Regions from separate parts of the Ruegeria sp. CDSB117 genome, predicted to be linked through region 3. Evidence: riboswitches for the same ligand, from Rfam matches in the RefSeq annotation. Region 3 holds a riboswitch; each other region holds the start of a gene.
What was found. A riboswitch is a leader RNA that binds a small molecule or an ion and turns the genes downstream of it on or off. The one in region 3 is predicted to bind cobalamin.

Region 1 (2,196 bases), on a different contig from region 3:
CCTGCAAACCCAGCGCAAAGGCCATGTCGGTCATGTTCATGTCGTGTACGACCAGCCGCTCGGGCTGAGTTTCAAACACCAGCGGCTCGCCGCAATTGTCGACGGTGATCTCGCGCGCTGTTGCGGCACTTGCAATGCCGCTGATCAGTGCAGCGCACCAGAGAGTTTTGTTCATTTTACTTTTCCTAGTTTGAGGTAGTGGTTCTTCGGATATCCAGTGCCGGGATCATGCGGCCTTCATGCTGAAAGCTAAGAAAATCGACACCAAACGTTTCACGGACCCTTTTGGGTGTCAGCACTTCGTGCACTGGGCCGAAACCGGTCAGGCGCGTGGATTTCATCAACGCGACATGGGTCGCGAATTCCGGGATCATGACCAGATCATGAACGATCATGACCACCGTAATGCCCAGCTCGGCGACCAGCGACAGCATGCGTCCCTTGGCATCCGGATCCAGATGGTTCGTCGGCTCATCCAAAAACAGCAACGACGGGTTCTGCGCCAGCGCCCTTGCAATATGAGCACGCTGGCGTTCCCCGCCGGATAACATGGCCATTCGCTTGTCGGCGAGGGCGAAGAGTCCGGTCAGTTTAAGGATTCGGTCCAATTCCAAGGCGTGCTCAGCGGCAGACCGATCAGCGCGGATGGGGATTTGCCCAAGGGCCACGTAGTCACGCAGAAACAAACGCCCGTCCGGCGATTCCTGCTGACTGACCACGGCGATCATTCGGGCGCGGTCCATTGCCGAAAGCTGCCGAAGGCTGCGCCCCTTTACCAAAACGTCCCCCAGCACAATCTCTTCACCGCCGCACAAAAGATTCAGCAGCGTTGTCTTACCCGCACCGTTTGGGCCGGCAATTGCCAGAGTGGCCCCTTCATTCAGTTCGAAATTGATGTTTTGCAGCAGTACGTCGCCGTTCAGGGCATAATACTCCAGCCCGCGCGCCTCAAGGAAAGCTCCGCAGGTCATGCGCTTGTCTCCACTTTTAGCCGCGGCAGGCGCGCCAGAGTCTTTTCAAGAAGGGCAGGCGGGCGCTGCGTTGCATTGGTCCACCCATCCGCGATGCGATGGTATTGATGTGCAAATTCGGCCAAAGCATCCACGTCCTCAGTCGATTGGATGTCACCGAAAAGGTACTGCGCTTTGTCGAATGCCTGAACCCCGACGGTTGTGGGACGACCGCAACCGGCCATGCAGGAAACGCTTTGGATGTCAAAACTGGATGGAAGCTTGCTTGCAAGCGCAGCGCGCAATGAATCCGCCCGGTCAGAACCCTCGCAGGTCTCGCAAATCAGAAGGAAATGATCAGGACTGATCGACATAGCCCACTCCGCCTGTTGCCAAGCGCGGGCAGAAGGTGCCAATCATGTCATCACGTCTTAGACGTGTCATAAAGCCTCCTTCCAGGACGCCCCGCCCCGGGTTGGTTGAACATCGGATGGTAGGTCTCCTGACTTGCGGGTCGTGGCTTGGCCATCCTTCCCGACCCATTTGGGGTCAGTGGGTATTTGGCGTCGCTCACCGCTTACAGTTGCGGGGGCAGTCACGGACTTGGCGCTTGTTGGCAACCTCACCGTATTCCCTTTTCATCCCGTGGCGAACCATAGGGAACCATCGCGGTGATGCTTGCCCGAGTTCCGAATTTGGGTCAAGCGATAATCCGCGCCGCCCCACGCACAGAGGTCATTTGTCATTTGCCAATGATCTGACTACGCTGCGTTGCAGAAATGTAGCAACAAAGGTGGATATGTTCTGGTTCCGGGGGGCCGCACATCCAATGTTTGAAACAACGAACACGCATTCAAAAACAAAGCCGGACGAGATGAAAATTCAAGAAAACAGAACCTATTCTCAACTGAAGGTAGGCGACAAGGCGCAGGTCACCCGATTGTGCACCGTGGACGACTTGTACGCGTTTGCCTCGGCTTCGGGTGACCACAACCCGCTAAATCTGGCGGCCTATGACGGAGATGGAGATGGACACCCCGAGGCTGTTGCGCCCGCCTTGTGGCCCGCGGGTTTGGTGGCTGCAGTCATTGGAAACATCTTACCGGGGGCCGGTACGCAAACACGTCGGGCGGACCTGAGTTTTCATGCTCCGGTTATGGCGGGCGAAGAACTGACCGCCTTTGTGGCTGTTACCGAAAAGCGTGAAGACGGCGACCTGACCTGTTCCGCCGAAGTGCGCCGGGTC
Region 2 (2,196 bases), on a different contig from region 3:
GTACCGGGTTCAGGCTGGACGGGGTTCACAGTGACCCCCGTCTCAATGTCGGGCTCGGCCGTGGTTTCGAGCGCGGCCACGCGCTCCAGAACGATGCGGTAAATGACGGTGTAGCCATTCTTGCACTGCCGCCGCCCTGTCTCAATCAGAATGCCCTCGCGCAAGAAGTCGATGATGGTGCGCTTGACCGTGCTCTCGCTGAGCTCTGTGTGGCGCTGGATCGTCCCCTTGGAGCACCAGATGCCCGAGCCATCATCGCTCGCCTTGTCGGCCAGGAACATAATGATCTGCTTGCGCGCAGCGCTGCCAAAACGGCGCTCGGCGCATTCGTTTGCAACCGCCCAACTCATCAAATTATCCCAAGGTTAGAAACGATTTTGTGAGCATTCTGAATCGCAAAGAGCGTTGAAACTTTCGCTTTTTGTTCACTTTTTGTCAGGGGGTGTTTTGCACCCATAAGCCGTTGTTTTCGCTGCCTGTCTTTATGGATTGCAAATCCGTGTACACCGGTTCGATTCCGGTACTCGCCTCCACTTCTTTTCAAACACTTAGCTTTCTGCGCTGCTTTCGCAAATTCGGGCGTATACACTTGGGTATCATGTTCCTACTGGCTTCTGGAACAGCATAACCGTCGCCGTTGATGTCCGGGGTTAAATGTCGAAGCGGTTTGAAAGTAATGCCACACGTGCCAAATCTTTTCCCGCTAACAAACGGCGCGACGCACAATGCGTCAGTGGTAGAGGGATGTGCTTTGTCTTTGTCGCGCCTTTGCCCGCTTCCTTAATATTGCCCAAAGGTTCGCACAGAACGCGATTGCCCAAGTCGCGCCTGTTGCGATTGCCGGTCCAGCGATTCCGTTTGCACAACCGCACTACCTGATTGCCAAGCACGGAAGCGCTCAATCATCCGCGGCTGCGGGGCTGTTTTGCGCCTGGCTTCGTGATCGGATCGCATCGGATGCCGCTGACTGACTTCGGCTGGTCGCTTTTCTGACGTAACCGGTTTTCAAACCCTGGTCGTGCTTGACAAGCCCCCTGCCCGTGCCGCATGTCGCATGCGTTGGTGTCCATCCTCGGATGGATGAAAAGGGAATGTGCCAGCGATGTCATCGCCAAGCACAGCCGCCCCCGCGACCGTGACCGGAGAGGGTGCCCAAAGCCACTGGCCCAATAGGCCGGGAAGGCGGGACATCCGACAGGGCAAACGCTCTGACATCCGCAAGCCGGGAGACCTGCCAGCACCCGAAGTTGAAACCGGGCGGGGTGTTCCGGTGTCGGGTCCATGTCGCACACGTGGCCCGCATGAAACCCCGTCCCCCGTACAAAGGATTAGGGGGATGAGAGACGTGACCGAGACCGCACCAGTTGAATTGCTGGTCTGCACGACATGCCGCCGTGGGTTGCCCATCGAAGATGACGCCCAGCGACCCGGCACTTTGCTGCACAAAGCGCTTGAACAGGCGGGCTTGCCTGACGGCGTGGACCTGAAGCCGGTGGAATGCCTGTCGAACTGTGATCAGGGATGTTCGATCGTTTTGCGTGGTGGCTCGTCCCGATGGACCTTTATTTATGAAAACCTCGACGAGACCGACCACGTCGAGACCATCGTCGAAGGCGTCACCAAATATCTGGCCGCTGAAGACGGTCTGGTGAAATGGCGTGAGCGCCCCGAACATTTCCGCAAAAACTGTGCGGCCCGCATTCCCCCGATTGGAGCCCTGAAATGAGCAATCTCGAAAAACTCCCCGTCACTGTGATCACCGGCTTTCTGGGCTCGGGCAAAACTACGCTGGTCAAGCACCTGATGCAGAACCCGCAGGGCAAGCGTCTGGCTGTGGTCGTCAATGAGTTCGGCGATGTGGGTGTGGATGGCGATATCCTGAAATCCTGCGCCATCCCGGATTGCCCGGCGGAAAACATCATGGAATTGGCTAACGGATGCATCTGTTGCACTGTGGCCGATGATTTCATCCCGACCATCGAAGCCTTGATGGCGCTGGAGCCGCGTCCTGATCACATCCTGATCGAAACGTCCGGTCTCGCCCTGCCCAAACCGCTGCTCAAGGCGTTTGATTGGCCCGATATCCGCTCGAAAATCACCGTTGATGGTGTGATCGCTCTGGCGGACGCCGAGGCCGTCGCCGCTGGGCGTTTCGCACCAAATGTCGAAGCCGTGGACGCCCAGCGCCTAGCTGAC
Region 3 (2,196 bases):
GATTGATCCGAACAGGAAGCTTTTTAGTGGGACTGCGGACCCTGCTGCAGACAGAATAAAGATACCCACCGCCAGTGCGATCAGATACAGCGAGGCAAGGCTGGCATCGCTGCGCAGGATCGTCCGGCGTGCGAGAAAGGCGGTCAAAATGGCGACGCCAACACCCGCGATAAGCCCTCCGACCAGCAGTGACATGACTGACAAGCCCGCCGTGACAAAGCCGATGACGATGCCCGGGGTAATCGCGTGGGCCATGGCCTCACCAGCCAGCGATAGGCGACGCAGAACAAGAAATGCCCCCACCGGCGCGACCGAAGCCGACAAAACCGTGGTTGCCACAAAAGCGCGACGCATGAAGGCAAAGCTCCACATTTCGACGATCAGGTCATACATTGGCGTGCTCCGCTGTTGAATGGGTGCCACGGAACATCCAGGACGCCTGACTTTCCGAGAGGTATCCTTGCGCAACCAGCCGGTCTGGTGTCAGAACGTCATTCACCGGTCCATGGGTCGCCTCTTGCCCGCCCAAAAGCAGCGCGTGGCTGCAATAGTCCAGTACCGAGGAAAGATCGTGCACCACCAAAACCACCGCGCGCCCCTCATCGCGCCATCGGCGTATAATCGACAGCAGATGCGCCTCAGTACTTTGGTCGACGGCGGCAAACGGTTCATCCAGCAGGATCAGCGGCGCGTCCTGCATGATAACCCGTGCGAACAGCGCGCGCTGCAGTTGCCCGCCCGATAGCATATGCAGAGGCCGGTCAGCGATATCCAGTACCCCGGCCTCATCCAGCGCGGCGGCCATCCGGTCACGTGCCGCGGCGTCCAGCCCGGTACGATAGCCAAACCCGCGCCAAGCACCCATCGCGGCAAGATCCCTCACACGGATGGGAAATCGGCGGTCGAACTCGGTCATCTGCGCCAGGTACCCGATGTCACCAGGACGGCCCTGCGGCCAAGTCAAACTGCCCGAAAGCGGATCCATCAAGCCCAGCAGCATCTTTACAAATGTGCTCTTGCCCGACCCGTTTGCACCAAGAACGGCCAGGGTTGTCCCGGCCGCGATATCCATGGAGAGGCGGTGAAACAATGTCAGGTCGCGGTAGCCCAACGTCAGATCTCGGATTTGTAAAACGGCCGACATCAAATCACCGCGTAAATCGCGAGCCACAAGATCGCCGACAGCGCCAGAGCCCCCGTGACCAGCACCGGAACACTAAATTCCGTCAAGCACTTACCCCTTTGGGTGTCAGCTTTTTGCAATGACAACGGCAACGCCTCCTGTGTTCGGACAGGGGCAAAGCGAGCGCAAGTTCGTGCACGGTACGGACCGCTTGAAACATTGTCATCTCCCTCTGGGACACCCCGCCCAGGTTCATAAATTTCGGATGGCAGGTCTCCTGACTTGCGGGTCAAAGCTATCCCGATCCTTCCCAGGCTATTGCCCAGTGGACGATCTCGGGTCGCTCGCCGCCTACAGTTGCGGGGGCAGTCACGGAATTGGTCTTTTCACAGAACCGCACCGTATTCCCTTTTATCCCTGACCGCAGAATACAGTCGGGAACCATCACGTGGACCAAATACGAATTGATTTGATTCGACAAGAGCGCGAACCAATCGGTGATGGCAATTTGTACCAGGCTCCAATCAGCCAAAAAAATTCTACGATAAGGGTGCTAGCAATGGCAGTGACTTCGCAGGGCTCACTCAGAAGTTTTCAGCCTGGGTCTTGCAACGACCGGAACGCATAAACCTGCCAATACTTTGTTCGATTGGCTGCGGCGGCTCAAAGTTCCTCGACACACTCTTGACGACAGATGCGCTTCGAAAGCTCACAGGCCCGAGCACAAAATACAAGAGTGGGTTTTGATTAAATGCTGCAACGGAAAGAAATTGATGGCCTTCGCAGCATTGCAGTTTTACCAGTGGTTCTTTTTCATTCCGGCATAAGCCTGTTCAGTGGAGGTTTTTTAGGCGTAGACGTTTTCTTCGTTATCAGCGGATATCTAATAACCTCTATTATCCTTGATGATCTTGGAAAAAATAGCTTCTTTCTTTTGAAGTTCTACGAGCGTCGGGCCCGACGGATCTTGCCAGCCCTGAGTGTCGTCGTACTGGTTTGTATTCCTATCGCTTGGTTTACCATGCTGCCCGATCCACTGGAAAACTTCGGCCAAAGTGTCGTGGCCACAATGT

Region 1: another riboswitch for cobalamin. It lies ahead of AC2FJC_RS08015 (DUF1636 family protein); the one in region 3 lies ahead of AC2FJC_RS22800 (metal ABC transporter ATP-binding protein).
Region 2: another riboswitch for cobalamin. It lies ahead of AC2FJC_RS12150 (DUF1636 family protein); the one in region 3 lies ahead of AC2FJC_RS22800 (metal ABC transporter ATP-binding protein).

The regions. Positions count from the first base shown of each region.
Region 1 is NZ_JBXWOS010000005.1:114,738-116,933, reverse strand. Features, by position in the region: gene AC2FJC_RS08025 (ABC transporter substrate-binding protein) at 1-175, opposite strand, end outside; gene AC2FJC_RS08020 (ABC transporter ATP-binding protein) at 186-971, opposite strand; gene AC2FJC_RS08015 (DUF1636 family protein) at 968-1,324, opposite strand; cobalamin riboswitch at 1,426-1,631, opposite strand; gene AC2FJC_RS08010 (bifunctional enoyl-CoA hydratase/phosphate acetyltransferase) at 1,825-2,196, shown strand, end outside.
Region 2 is NZ_JBXWOS010000009.1:104,570-106,765, forward strand. Features, by position in the region: gene AC2FJC_RS12145 (hypothetical protein) at 1-350, opposite strand, end outside; cobalamin riboswitch at 1,044-1,253, shown strand; gene AC2FJC_RS12150 (DUF1636 family protein) at 1,337-1,726, shown strand; gene cobW (cobalamin biosynthesis protein CobW) at 1,723-2,196, shown strand, end outside.
Region 3 is NZ_JBXWOS010000041.1:2,438-4,633, reverse strand. Features, by position in the region: gene AC2FJC_RS22805 (metal ABC transporter permease) at 1-393, opposite strand, end outside; gene AC2FJC_RS22800 (metal ABC transporter ATP-binding protein) at 386-1,144, opposite strand; cobalamin riboswitch at 1,374-1,584, opposite strand; gene AC2FJC_RS22795 (acyltransferase family protein) at 1,875-2,196, shown strand, end outside.